Regions from separate parts of the Streptomyces sp. NPDC001890 genome, predicted to be linked through region 2. Evidence: riboswitches for the same ligand, from Rfam matches in the RefSeq annotation. Region 2 holds a riboswitch; each other region holds the start of a gene.
The links. A riboswitch is a leader RNA that binds a small molecule or an ion and turns the genes downstream of it on or off. The one in region 2 is predicted to bind cobalamin.
Positions count from the first base shown of each region.

Region 1: it holds a riboswitch for cobalamin, as region 2 does, so the genes downstream of both, ACFYY1_RS26435 (FecCD family ABC transporter permease) here and ACFYY1_RS32075 (CbtB-domain containing protein) in region 2, are expected to answer to the same signal.
Region 3: it holds a riboswitch for cobalamin, as region 2 does, so the genes downstream of both, cbiE (precorrin-6y C5,15-methyltransferase (decarboxylating) subunit CbiE) here and ACFYY1_RS32075 (CbtB-domain containing protein) in region 2, are expected to answer to the same signal.

Region 1 is NZ_JBIATE010000012.1:175,374-179,934, reverse strand. Features, by position in the region: one part of gene ACFYY1_RS26445 (IS5 family transposase) at 305-783, opposite strand; one part of gene ACFYY1_RS26445 (IS5 family transposase) at 783-1,116, opposite strand; partial or broken gene ACFYY1_RS26440 (hypothetical protein) at 1,114-1,932, shown strand; cobalamin riboswitch at 1,968-2,110, shown strand; partial or broken gene ACFYY1_RS26435 (FecCD family ABC transporter permease) at 2,421-3,473, shown strand; gene ACFYY1_RS26430 (ATP-binding cassette domain-containing protein) at 3,475-3,924, shown strand; gene ACFYY1_RS26425 (transposase) at 3,998-4,561, opposite strand, start outside.
Region 2 is NZ_JBIATE010000018.1:160,457-165,017, forward strand. Features, by position in the region: gene ACFYY1_RS32065 (dihydrolipoyl dehydrogenase family protein) at 1-274, shown strand, start outside; gene ACFYY1_RS32070 (histidine phosphatase family protein) at 426-1,061, opposite strand; adenosylcobalamin (AdoCbl) riboswitch at 1,171-1,319, shown strand; gene ACFYY1_RS32075 (CbtB-domain containing protein) at 1,323-1,538, shown strand; gene ACFYY1_RS32080 (CbtA family protein) at 1,566-2,339, shown strand; gene ACFYY1_RS32085 (GNAT family N-acetyltransferase) at 2,422-2,928, opposite strand; gene ACFYY1_RS32090 (tetratricopeptide repeat protein) at 3,018-3,401, opposite strand; gene ACFYY1_RS32095 (pirin family protein) at 3,580-4,545, shown strand.
Region 3 is NZ_JBIATE010000013.1:37,868-42,428, reverse strand. Features, by position in the region: gene ACFYY1_RS26900 (cobalt-precorrin-5B (C(1))-methyltransferase) at 1-969, shown strand, start outside; gene cobM (precorrin-4 C(11)-methyltransferase) at 1,045-1,794, opposite strand; gene cbiE (precorrin-6y C5,15-methyltransferase (decarboxylating) subunit CbiE) at 1,791-3,092, opposite strand; cobalamin riboswitch at 3,343-3,465, opposite strand; gene ACFYY1_RS26885 (amidohydrolase family protein) at 3,924-4,561, opposite strand, start outside.

The DNA of each region.
Region 1 (4,561 bases), on a different contig from region 2:
GCGATCGGTTCGTCGTGTGGGGGCTGCTCAGGGCAGCGGGGTATGAAGATGCATACTCATCTGAACGCGTGAGCGTGGGAAGAGTGGCTGATGTTTGCTGTCATGGTTGGAGCCGTCGTGGCGGGCTTCGGGATCTGCCTCGTGGCGAACCTGTGGAACCTCGCAGATCGGATCTTTTCCTACTATTCCTGCCGCGTTTCGATGGGAAGCGCTACGGCTGGGACGTTTCGTCTGGTGGGAGGAGGAGCGGTTCTGGTCGGGCTTTTCTGGATCGCAAGCGCCCTGTCTGAAATGTTTTAGGCCGTCAACTGCGTGTGAAGCGGCGATGGCAGATGAGTACGGCGGCTATGCCGACGAAGGCGAGGAAGTGTTCGGCCTTGCGTTCGTAGCGGCGGTGCAGACGTCGGCAGCCGGCCATCCAGGACACCGTCCGCTCGACCACCCAGCGGTGGCGTCCGAGTCGCTGTGAGGACTCGATGCCCTTGCGGGCGATGCGGTGCCGGATGCCGCGCTTGCGGAGCCATCGGCGCAGGTGGTCGTAGTCATAGCCCTTGTCCGCGTGGAGCCTGTCGGGCCTTCGGCGGCGTGGGCCTCGCCGGGATCGGATGGGCGGGATCCCGCGCACGAGCGGCTGGAGGCCGAGGCTGTCGTGCATGTTTGCGCCGGAGACACCCGGCGACAGCGGCAGTCCGTTCCGGTCAACAATCAGGTGGATTTTCGATCCCGCCTTGCCGCGGTCGGTCGGATTCGGTCCCGTCAGTGGCCCCCTTTTACGGCCCGGAGGCTCACGGAGTCGATGGCGCACCGGGACCAGTCGAGCTCGCCACGGGCGCCGAGTTCGTCGAGGACGACACGGTGGAGCCTCGCCCAGACCCGGTCCCGGCTCCACTGGGCGAAACGTCGGTACACCGTCTGCCAGCACGGACCGAACACCGGAGGCAACTGCCTCCACGTGCAGCCTGACGTCGCCACGAACACGATCGCGGCCAGGGCCTCACGGTCACCCGCCCGACGCCGACCCCCACCCTGCGGACGCTTTACCTCCGTCGGCGGCACCACCCGCCGAAACAGCACCCACAACTCGTCCGGCACCAGCCGCTCAACCAGATCCGTCATGCACTCGGCGGCTGGAACTACAGCAAGGCCGAAGGCGACTCCGGCCAGCTCGCCGCGGTCAGCGACATCGACATGACCGGCGCGGCGATGGCCGCCCTGTGCGTCTCCGGCGTACCGAACACCGACACCGACATCGTCCAGGCGAAGACCTTCCTCAAGAGCAAGCTGATCGCCAACTCCGGTGCTTTCGACGCCATGTTCGGCGTCAACACGGACTCCAACGGCTGGGCCGTCTCCGGGCTCAACGCCTGCGGCATCAAACCGCAGACGGGCGACTTCCTCGCCTCCAAGGGCAAGACCCCCGTCGACTTCCTGATCAGCCAGCAGTTCAACCCCGGCGGCGGCTTCAAATACCTGCCCAGCGACACCGCACCGCAGGCGTACGCGTCCATCGACGGTCTGCGCGCCGTCGCCGGCGGCGGCTTCACCGCGGCCCCGCCCGCCCCGGTGACGTCCGGCGCCCCTCAGTGGGTCGGCCAGTCGTCGCTCACATCGGGCAGCTCCGCCACGTTCGCCGTGACCGTGGACGACGGCTCCGGCACCCTCAAGGTCTGCTCCGCCGCCGTCACGGCGACCGGCACCACCACCACGCTCGGCGCGGTCCTTGACGCCGCCTCCGGTACGTCGACCCCGTCCGGCTGCGTCAGCGGTGTCACGCCCTCCTCGGGCACCGGCCAGATCACGTCACTCAACGGCAAGGCCAACAGCGGCTCCGACATCTGGAAGGTCAGCGTGGACGGCGCGGCCTTCGCCGATGCCACCCGCGGCAGGGCAATCGGTGTTGGCGACACGATCGCCCTGCGCTGGGGCGCCTGACCGGGGTCCGGCCCGGTTTTTCTCGTTTACCTGGTCATTACGGACGATCACTAGGTCAAAGCCGCGGCAGGAGCCAGGAAGCCGGTGTGAGTCCGGCACGGTCCCGCCAATGTGACCGCGCACGTCCCACCGGGCGTGCGCGGAAGTCAGGTCGCTGACCTGCCGCGGGCCTGATCCGAGGAGCGCGGACTTCACAGGACGCTTCTCATGCACGACGGTCACAACCGTCCCCTTTTCTCGTTCCCCCTGCTGTCGGTGGCCTCCCACGGGCGCCGCCCGGCACGCGTCGCCGCGGCCATCACCGCGCTGTCGGCGATCCTGCTGACCGCAGGCTGCGGCTCGTCCGCCACCTCCGCCGACTCCCCGAAGGCGGGGGCCTGGGCGGCGAAGGGTGCCGTTGACCGACACCCTCGTCGGCGGACGCGGTGGGCGACCTGGCGCGCGGGCTGCACCCGGACAACTTCCAGTGACGCCGTCCGTCATGGCCGCTGCCGCATCGAGACCGCGCCGCCGGGCCCGCGTTCGCCGTCACCCTGGTCGCGCTCACCGTGCTCCTGGCCGCCTCCCTGACCGCCGGGCTCGCCCTCGGCTCGGTGCACGTGCCGCCTGGCCAGGTGTGGGGCATCATGAGCACGCGCTCGGCGCCGACCGGTCGGATCCCCCTGGACCCGGGCGTGGGAGACGATCGTCGTCGACGTGCGCGGGCCTCGCATCCTGCTCGGCGCGGTCACCGGGGCGGGCCTCGCCGTCGTCGGTACGGCGCTCCGGGCCCTGGTGCGCAACGCGCTCGCCGAGCCCTACCTCCTCGGAGTCTCCTCCGGCGCCTCGCTCGACGCGGTCGCGGTCATCCTGTTCGGGGTGAGTCTCTTCGGAGCGGTGTCCCTGTCGGCGGCCGCATTCGCGGGAGCGCTCGGCGCGCTCGTGCTCGTCTACGCCGCCGCCCGCACCGGCGGCCGCATCACCTTCCTGCGGCTCATCCCGACCGGGCTCGCGGTGGCATCGGTGCTCAGCGCGCTGCTGAACCTCCTGCTGCTGACGACGGACAACAGCAACGAGGCGCGCACCGTCCTCGCCTGGACGCTGGATGGCCTGGGCGGTGTGTCCTGGGGTTCGCTGTGGCTGCCGGGACTGGCGCTACTGCTCGGCATCGCCGTGCTCATGGTGCAGGCCCCGAATCTGAACCTGCTGCTCGCCGGGGCGAAGGCCGCCGCCATCCTGGGCCTGGGCATCGCACGGTTCAGGGCCCGGGTGTTTGTGCTCATCTCGCTGGTCACTGGAGTGCTGGTGGCCGCTGCCGGGCCGATCGGCTTCGTCGGCCTGATGCTGCCCCACATCGTGCGGCTGCTCGTGGGTAGCGATCGCCGGCGTGTGCTGCCGGCCGCCGCGCTGGGGGGGGTGCGTCCTTCCTGGGCCTGGCGGACATCGCGGCGCGGACTGTGACGGCACCGCAGGAGATCCCGGTCGGCGTCCCCACCACCCTGTGCGGAGGGCCGTTCTTCCTGTGGCTGATGCGGCGCGACGCACGCAAGCGGGAGGCGCGGCATGACGGCGGCCGAACTGCACGGCGAGGGCGTCACGCTCACAGCCGGCGCGCGGCGACTGGTCCACGACATCACGCTCGCAGCCGGTCCCGGCGAGACGATCGGCCTCGTCGGCCCGAACGGCAGTGGCAAGTCCAGCCTGCTGCGCGCCGTCTACCGCGTACTGCGGCCGGAGAGCGGAACGGTCCGCGTCGACGGCGACGACATCTGGTCGCCGGCCCCGCGCCGAGTCGCTCGCACACTGGCCGCGGTGGTGCAGGACACCCCGTCCGGCCTCGATCTGAGCGTGTGGGAAGTCATCTCGATGGGGCCGTACCCCGCACAAGCGCCTGCTGGCGACACGACGGAGGACGCCACGCTGATCGAGTCGACACTCGCCTTGGTCGACGCCGTCGCCTTGGCCGACGGCCCCTTCGACCGGCTCTCCGGCGTGAGCGGCAGCGGGTGCTGATCGCCCGCGCCCTGGCCCAGGGGCCGTCGCTGCTCGTCCTGGACGAACCGACCAACCACCGTGACATCCGGCACTACTGATCTCTTCGTAAGTTCAGTGGGCGTGGTGGGTGGATGGTCAGGCCCGTATGGGCGAGGAATGACCATGGCAGTCGGGGGTTGGCGTTGATGCGGTGGATGCCTTGCTCGGTAGCGTCGGCGACATCGGCGAGGTGGTCGTCGGCGAGGTTGGCGAGTTCGCGCTTCTTGAGCGAGGACCACAGCGGTTCCACCGGGTTCAGCTCGGGAGCGTAGGCGGGTGATCGTTCCAGGGTGAGCCAGTCCTGTTCGGCGACCCAGGCCCGCATGGCCCGGCTCCAGTGGGCGGACAGGCCGTCCCGGACCAGGACCACTCGCTCGCCGCGGTAGAACATCTTCATCTGCTCCAGGACCTCGATGAGTCCGGCGGTGTCGTAGCTGCCGGGCTTGAGGTGGAAGCACAGGCGCGCGCCGCGATGGGGGTCGGTGGAGTGGTAACCCAAGGCTCCGGCCATCGACGTGCGCTTCCGGTTCAGGTGGTGCCGCAGGAGTGGAGTCCGCCCTCGGGGCGAGTAGGTGCGGCGGATCCGAGGGAGTAGGGAGACGCCTGATTCGTCGAG
Region 2 (4,561 bases):
GGTCCGGGCCGTCGACCACGACCTTGCCGCGGTGGCCGGTTCCGGCCTGTACGCGGACGGATACCGGGGCCGTGCCCGCATGGTCGTGGACCTCGACCGGGAGATCCTGCTCGGCGTCACCTTCGTCGGGCCGGGCATCGGCGAGCTGCTGCACTCGGCGACGATCGCGGTCGCGGGCGAGGTCCCCATCGACCGGCTCTGGCACGCGGTTCCCGCGTACCCGACGATCAGCGAGGTCTGGCTGCGGCTGCTGGAGTCGTACCGGGACGCTTGAGGGCGGGGCGGGCCGGCGGTGAGGACGGCGGCGAGCAGTGCGGACGTCGGTCCTGGGCGACCGGCCCGACGGCCGGCCCGAGACCTACGCGGAACTGCGTTCGTCGGAAAACGGGGTGCCGGGTCGACCATCACCGCGCACGCCCGCACTTCTACCCGACTGTGTCGCAGCCGGATGACGACGGGGCGGGGTCGGGCATGGGCGACAACGGCTGTCCGCACCGCAGGTTCCACCGGCCGGAACGCCCGCTGAGCGCGGTCAGCGTCAGCGGGGCGACGTCCAGCCGCCAGAACGCCTCCACCGGCAGAGCGAGGGCCGCCACCATCATCGCCCGTACCACCGCGGGTTCGACGACGCCGAGCACGCGGTGGCCCCCGGCGCCCTCGGCGGAACCGGTCGCCCCCACCGTCTCCAGCCAGTGTTCGGCCCGGAGGCAGAGATCCAGCAGGGACTCGCCGCCGTGGGGAACCGCCGACGGATCGGTCAGCCAGGCCGACACCGCCTCCGGTTCGGCCGCGCTCACCGCTGCCAGCCGCCGACCGCTCCATCGCCCCATGTCCCAGCCACGGAACGCCGGTTCGGGCCCGGCACGCAGCCCCAACGCGTCGGCGGTCCCGGCGCACCGTTCGGAGGGCCCGCACAGATACCGGTCGGCGGCGGGCACCGCCGCGGCGACGCCCCGCGCCCGGCGGGCCCCGGCCGCGTCGAGCGGCGCGTCACCGTCGAAACGGGCCTCCCGCAGCGCGGCGTTGAGCGCCGGTGAGATCAACATCACCTTTACGGGCATGACCCGGTCAACTCCCTGAACTCTGGCCCCATGGGTGTGCCCACCATGGCATCAGGGCGCTGCGGCCGCCGTCGGCACCATGGCAGGGGGTTGCCCCCAAGGAGTATCGTCACGACGAGCATGACGTAGGTGCGACGGAAGTCCGGTGAGAATCCGGCACGGTCGCGCCACTGTGAACCCGTCTCCGGGCGGGAAGTCAGACCCAGCACCTACGTCTCAGGCACCACGATCGGGACGCGTGTTCCCTCAGGAGGTTCTGCCATGGCACAGACTGCTGCCCCCGCCACCGCCGTACCGGCGATCACCCCCATCTCCCTGAAGGCCATTGCCCCTTGGGCGGTCTTCTTCGGCGTTCTCATGCTCGTACTGCTGTACTTCGTCGGCGCCGAACAGGGCGCCACCGCGGTCATCTCCGGCGAAGGTGTCCACGAGTGGGTCCACGACGGCCGCCACCTCCTCGGTTTCCCCTGCCACTGACGTACCGTCCGATCCTGGGGAAACCTCATGAACTCCATATCTGTCAGAGCCCTGCTCGTCCGCGGCATGCTGGCCGGCCTCGCCGCGGGCGCACTCGCTCTGCTGGTCGCCTACTTCCTCGGTGAGTCGCGTGTGGACGCGGCCATCGCCCTGGAGGAATCGCACAGCCATCACCATGGCGGCGGCGAGGAACTGGTCAGCCGCACCATGCAGTCCACCGCCGGCCTCGCCACCGGTGTCCTGGTCTTCGGCGTCGCGATCGGCGGCATCGCCGCCCTCGTCTTCTGCTACGCCCTCGGCCGGATCGGCAGATTCGGTCCACGGGCCACGGCCGCACTGATCGCGGGTGCGGCCCTGCTGACGGTGTACGTCGTCCCGTTCCTCAAGTACCCGGCCAATCCGCCGGCCGTCGGCAACCCCGACACCATCGGCCCGCGTACCGCCCTGTTCTTCCTGATGGTCGCCCTGAGCGTGCTGCTGGCCGTCGCCGCGGTCATCCTCGGCAAACGGCTGGCTCCCCGCCTGGGCAACTGGAACGCGACGATCACGGCATCCGCCGCGTACGTCCTGGTGATCGGGCTCGCCTACGCGTTCCTGCCCTCGTACAACGAAGTCGGCAAGGACTTCCCGGCCGCACTGCTCTGGGAGTTCCGCCTGAGCACCCTCGCCGTGCAGACCACTCTCTGGGTGGCGTTCGGGCTCTTCTTCGGTTATCTGACGGATCGGTTGCTCGCGCCGGGCACCGGCGCAGTCACCACCGCGAACAGCGGCGCCGGACGGGCGGCCACCGCGGCCGGCTGACCGGCACCGCCCACGCGGGCCGACGACCGGAACCCCGCCCGGACCCTCCCGGCGGGGTTCCGGCGTTCCGCCCCGCGCCGGCTCACCGCCCGGGCCGCGGGCTCCAGTCGATCCGGTAGTACTTCAACCGCTCGTCCTGCCGCACCAGGCGCATGCCGGCGGCTTCCATGACGCGCTGGGACGCGGTGTTGTCCAGGTCGCTGTCACCGTGCACCCGGCTCACCCCCTGCTCACGGGCGAACAGCAGCAGGGCGCGCAGCGCCTCGGAGGCGTAACCCATACCCCGTGCCGAGGGGACGAGGCCGTAGCCGATCGTGACCTCTCCGTTCTCGTCCGGCGCACCGTGGAATCCCAGCCCGCCGATCACCAGCCCGTCGGTGCGGCGCCGTATCTCGTACGAACCGAAGGGGCTGGGATCGCCTGTCGTGGCACAGGTGTCGAGGAAGCGCTCGGCCGCGGCCATCTCTCCGGGGGACGGATAGCCGGGTGCCCAGCACTCCCCTTCGCCCGGCGTGCCCGAGATCACCCGCAGGGCGTCGGAGCCGTTCATCGGGCGGAGCAGGAGGCGAGGCGTCTCGATGTCGGTCATGAGGAAGTGAAGTATCACGTGGGGCGGGCAGGCGGCATCCCGGATTTGCCGGGATGCCGCCGCGGTTGCCGATGCCCGCCGCCGCGGGCTCACGCGCCGGCGGATCCCTGGGTGCTCGTCCGCCCCGGGCCGGAGTCGAACTCACCGGAGAACGCCGCAGCCATCCGCAGATGACCGGCGGCCTCCGCGCCCCGCCCCTGCCGCTCAAGGGTGCGGCCCAGCATCAGCCGTGCGTAGTGCTCCACCGGGTCGAGCTCCAGCACCGCCCGCAGTTCCGCCTCGGCCTTTCCGAGCCGGGCCGAGTGGTAGTAGGTCCGGGCCAGCAGCAGCCGCGGCGACACCTGCTCCGGGACCTCCTCGACCAGCCCCTCCAGGATCCGGGCCGCGGTCATGTACTCCTTCGCCTCGAAGAACATCTGCGCACGGTTCCAGCGGTCGGCAGCCGTGCCGAACTCGTAGTAGGTGTCGCTCACTTGACCTCCTTGGTCACGGACCGTTCCGGGGTGGTGCCCCGTTTCGTCCAACCGCTGACCGAGCCGCTGCCCGGCCACCCTGTGATGGCCTGAACGCCACCTGTTGATTGAATATTCCACTAAATCATCGGCGTGGGTACCGGCGCTCCCGGGTCTGCTCGGGAATAGGTTGAGCGCCATGAGCAATCTCGATCGCCAGGCCACACTCTCCGTCTGCGGAGGGCGGGGCTTCGTCGTCGCCGAGCCCGTACGCGAACTCCTCAACCCTCGTCACGTCCGGCTGGGCGAGTCCACCGAGGTCCGCAGACTGCTGCCCAACCTGGGTCGCCGGATGGTCGGTGCCTGGGCGTTCGTCGATCACTACGGCCCCGACGACATCGCGGACGAACCCGGGATGCAGGTGCCGCCCCACCCCCACATGGGCCTGCAGACGGTCAGCTGGCTGCACGACGGCGAGGTCCTGCACCGGGACAGTCTCGGCAGCCTGCGCACGATCCGCCCGCGCGAACTGGGGCTGATGACCTCCGGCCGGGCCATCAGCCACTCCGAGGAGAGCCCGAAGGCCCACGCGAGGTTTCTGCACGGCGCCCAGCTCTGGGTCGCGCTGCCGGCCGCCCACCGCCAGGTCGAGCCCCACTTCCAGCACCACACCGACCTGCCGACCGTCTCCGCCCCGGGTTTCACCGCCACCCTGATCCTGGGCGAACTCGACGGCACCACCTCGCCCGGTACCACGTACACCCCGATCATCGGCGCGGACGTCGCCCTGGCCGCCGGAGCCGAGATCCGACTGCCGCTCGACCCCGACTTCGAGTACGCGGTGCTCTCGATGTCCGGCCGGGCCGAGGTCGACGGTGTGCCCGTGCCCCCCGGTTCCATGCTCTATCTCGGCTGCGGCCGCACCGAACTTCCGTTGCGCGCGGACGGCGACGCGGGCCTCATGCTCCTGGGCGGTGAGCCCTTCGAGGAGGAGATCGTCATGTGGTGGAACTTCATCGGCCGGTCCCACGAGGAGATCGAGGAGGCCAGGCAGGCGTGGGCGGAGGGCTCCCGCTTCGGTGAGGTGAAGGGCTACGACGGCGACCGCCTGCCCGCTCCCGAACTCCCGCCCGGCCCCCTCAAACCGCGTGGCCGGGTACGTTGATGTGGCCTTTTGCGGC
Region 3 (4,561 bases), on a different contig from region 2:
ACCCTACCCAAGGGGCAGACGCCCGCCTTCGCGCTCGCGGTGGAGGAGCTGGCCGAGGGGCGGGCGACGGCCGGGGTGGTCAAGGACGCGGGGGACGACCCCGACGTGACGCACGGCGCTCTGGTCCGGGCCACCGTGCGGCGGCTGCCGCCCGGCTCGGGTGTGGTGTTCCGGGCCGGGCCCGGGGTCGGTACGGTCACCCTTCCCGGACTGCCGCTCGACGTCGGGGAGCCGGCGATCAATCCCGTGCCGCGTCAGTTGATCCGCGACCATGTCGCACGGGTCGCCGCGGAGCACCGGGGGGCGGGGGACGTGGAGGTCACCGTTTCGGTGGACCACGGCGAGGAGATCGCCCGCTCCACCTGGAACCCGCGCCTCGGCATCCTGGGCGGTCTGTCGATCCTCGGCACGACCGGTGTGGTGGTGCCGTACTCCTGCTCGGCGTGGATCGACTCCATCCGCCGCGGTGTGGACGTGGCCCTGGCCGCCGGGCACACGCATGTGGCCGGGTGCACGGGTTCCACCTCGGAGCGGACCGTGGTGTCCGAGTACGGGCTGCCGGAGATCGCGCTGCTCGACATGGGCGACTTCGCGGGCGCGGTCCTCAAGTACATCCGCCGTCATCCGGTGGACCGGCTCACGGTCTGCGGCGGGTTCGCGAAGCTGTCTAAGCTCGCCGCCGGCCACCTCGACCTGCACTCGGGCCGGTCGCAGGTGGACAAGCCGTTCCTGGCCCGCCTGGCCCGGCGCGGTGGTGCGGACGAGGTGCTGGCGGCCGAGGTGGCGGTCGCCAACACGGGACTCGCGGCGCTCCAGTTGTGCCTGGCGCGGGGTGTTCCGCTCGGTGACCTGGTGGCCGTGGCGGCGCGGGACGAGGCGCTTTCGGTGCTGCGGGGCGCGCCGGTCGCCGTCGATGTCATCTGCATCGACCGGGCGGGCACGGTCGTCGGGCGCAGCGAGGTGCGCTGACCGGCCGCCCGCCCGGTGCGACGGCTGCCGAAGGGCTGTCCCGTGGTCCCTGGTGGGCCACGGGACAGCCCCCGGTCAGCAGACGTGGCGTTCGCGTGCGGGCGAGTAGAGGTGGCTGTCGCGGAACTGCTCGGCGCCCAGGGTCCGGCCGACCATGATGACGGCGGTACGGATCACGCCCGCCGCCTTCACCTGCCCGGCGATGTCGTCGAGGGTTCCGCGCAGCACGATCTCGTCCGGGCGGGAGGCCAGCGCCACCACCGCGGCCGGGCAGTCGGCCCCGTAGTACGGCAGCAGTTCCTCGACGACGCGGTCCACGTACCGGGCGGCGAGGTGCAGCACGATCAGGGCGCCGCTGCGGCCCAGGGTGGCCAGGTCCTCGCCCTTCGGCATCGCGGTCGCGCGGTGGGCGATGCGGGTGAGGATGACGGTCTGGCCGACGGTCGGCACGGTCAGTTCCCGCTTGAGCGCCGCAGCGGCGGCCGCGAACGCGGGTACGCCGGGCACCACTTCGTAGGGCACCCCCGCCGCGTCGAGCCGGTGCATCTGCTCGTTGACCGCGCTGAACACCGAGGGGTCCCCCGAGTGCAGCCGGGCCACGTCGTGACCGGCCTCGTGCGCTGCCAGCAGTTCGGCGGTGATCTGGTCGATGTCGAGCTGCGCGGTGTCCACCAGGCGGGCGTCCGGGGGGCATTCGGCGAGCAGTTCCCGGGGCACCAGGCTGCCCGCGTACAGACACACCTGGCAGGAGGCGAGGAGGCGGGCGCCGCGCACGGTGATCAGGTCGGCGGCCCCCGGGCCCGCGCCGATGAAGTACACGGTCATGTGTTGTCTCCTGGGTGTTGCGCGGGCTCGGTTGCCGAGGGTGCCGCTTCGGGACTGGTCAGGGGTTTGCGTACGGACCACTGGGTGACGGGCATGGCCTGCCGCCAGCCGGTGAACCCGCCGACCGGCACGGCGTGCGCGACCGCGAGCCGGACCAGTTCGCCGCCGTGTGTACGGTGTGCCTCGGCGAGCAGCGCCTCGGACTCCAGCGTGACCGTGTTGGCGACCAGTCGTCCGCCGGGCGGCAGCGCGTCCCAGCAGGTGTCGAGCAGGCCGGGCGCGGTCAGCCCGCCGCCGATGAACACGGCGTCGGGCGTGGGTAGTCGGGCCAGGTTGCCGGGGGCGGGTCCGGTGAGCACACGCAGGGCCGGTACGCCGAGCCGGTCGGCGTTGCGTGCGATGCGCCCGGCGCGTCGCGAGTCGCGTTCGACGGTGATCGCGCGGCAGGAGGGGTGGGTCCGCATCCATTCGATGGCGATGGATCCCGAGCCTCCGCCGATGTCCCACAGGAGTTCGCCGGGGGCGGGTGCGAGCACACCGAGCGTCGCGGCCCGGATGTGCCGCTTGGTGAGCTGCCCGTCGTGTTCGTACGCCGCGTCGGGCAGACCGGGTACGGCGCCGAGGCGCAGGGCTTCGGGGGTGCGTCGGCAGTCGATCGCGATGATGTTCAGCGGGTCGCCCGGTGGGTGCGGCCAATGGTCCGCGGTGCCCTCCAGGCACGCTTCGTCCGCTCCGCCGAGCTGTTCGAGCACGCGCAGCGGGCTCGGTCCGAAGCCCTGTTCGCGCAGCAGCCCGGCCACCGCGGCCGGGGTGGCCGCGTCCGCGCTCAGGACCAGGACGCGCCGGCCGTGGTGCAGGGCGGCGGCCAGCCGGGCGGCGGGGCGGCCGACCAGGGTGACGACCTCGGTGTCCTCCACCGGCCAGCCGATCCGGGCACAGGCGTAGGACACCGAGGACGGGTGGGGCAGGATCCTCGGCGCACCGGTGCCGAGCACTTCGGTGAGGGCCCGGCCGATGCCGTAGAACATGGGGTCGCCGCTGGCCAGCACGGCGATCCTGCTCCCGGCGTGCGCGGCGAGCAGACCGGGGACGGCGGGCCGCAACGGCGAGGGCCACGGCACCCGTTGTCCCCGGCAGGACGGCGGGAGCAGGCCGAGTTGCCGCTCGCCGCCGATGAGGACCTGTGCGTCGACCAGCTCCGTGCGCGCCGCGTCGGTCAGTCCCGCCCATCCGTCGGCGCCGATTCCCACGACGGTCACCGCAGGTGGGACGGGTTGTTCGGGTGGTGCGAGAGTCACGGACGGTACCTCGGTGTTCAGTGGATGACGCAGCCGAACTCTACTGTCCGGCCGTGAGGGGGCAGCGGCCGGGCGGCCGCCCCGGAGCCTCGCTCAGGAGGTCGCTTTCCGCAGGTGTGCGGCGGGTGGACCGATGGGTGTGGCCACGGGCGGTCATCGCTTTCGCTTCGGGCCGTGCGCCTACGTGATCAGAGGAGCAGCCCGGGCGCGGAGCGCCCTGCGCAGCACCACTCGCAGTCCACGGCGAATTGACAGGAGCCTTCGCCACCGCGGGTGATCGGGCTCGCGGGGCCCGATGTCGGGCTCCGCCCACCGTTGCGGGTCAGCGCCGGATTTCGACCGGACTTCCCCCGCGGGGCACGTGCAGCTTATAGCTCGCGCGGACAGGCGGTGCGGGACACCCCCGCAACGGGGCGGGGGCAGGCGGACCTCCGTGCGACCGGGGGCGGCTCCGCGGAGGCCCGCGCCGCGGATCACGGGTCGGGGTGGGCGGTGCCCAGTTGCGTGGCGCGGCCGGGTGGTCGATCCGGGTCGGGATCGGGTCTCCGGAGTCCGAGCCGGATTCGTGCCGTGCTACGAATGCGACGGTCCGGGTCGGTGCCCCTGCCCGCTGCGGAGTTGGACCGGGAGCGGCACGCTGTCGCCCTGACGCGCCTGAGCGCGGCGACCGGTCCGGAGGTCGCCGCGCCGTGGGCGCGGAGGGTGATGATGGACGGTGCACCGGGCAGGTGCGCCGTCCGGCACGGGATGGTCCGGATCAACTCGCGGTCCGGCACGCGCTGTTCCGGATCAGTTCGCGGTCCGGCACGCGATGTTCCGGACCGGCTGGCGTCAGGATGCGGATGCGCCCTGGACCAGCAGGCCCGCCCGCACCACGCGCTGCGGTCGCTTGAGCACGGTCACATCGGCCAGCGGGTCGCCGTCCACGACGATCACGTCGCCCGCGAAGCCGCGGGCGAGCCGGCCCACCGTGTCTTCCAGGCCGAGGAGCCGGGCGGCCCGGGTGGTGGCCGTGCGGATCGCGTCGAGTGCGGTGAGGCCCGACGCATGCATCAGTTCCACCTCGCGTCCGATGGGCTTGACCTTGCCGCCGGAGGAGTCGGTGCCCGCCACCACCAGGATCCCCATCTGGTGGGCCGTTCGCACCGCCTCCTTCAGGACCGGCAGATACGCACGCCCGCGCTCGGCCAGCACCGGGTCCGACGAGTCGGCGAGTCCGGCGATCGCGCTCAGCGTCGGCGTGAAGGCGGTGCCCCTGCGCCGCATGTCGTGCAGGGTGCGCTCGCCCACGAACACCCCGTGCTCCAGGGAGCGCACGCCGGCCCGGACCGCGTCGTCGCAGCCGCGCTCGCTGTAGCTGTGGCACAGCACGCCCTTGCCGCCGCGCCGTGCCGCCGCCACCACCTCGGAGAGCTGCTCGTACGAGTAGACCTGGGCCAGCGGGTCCTGTTCCGGCAGACCCGCGCGCT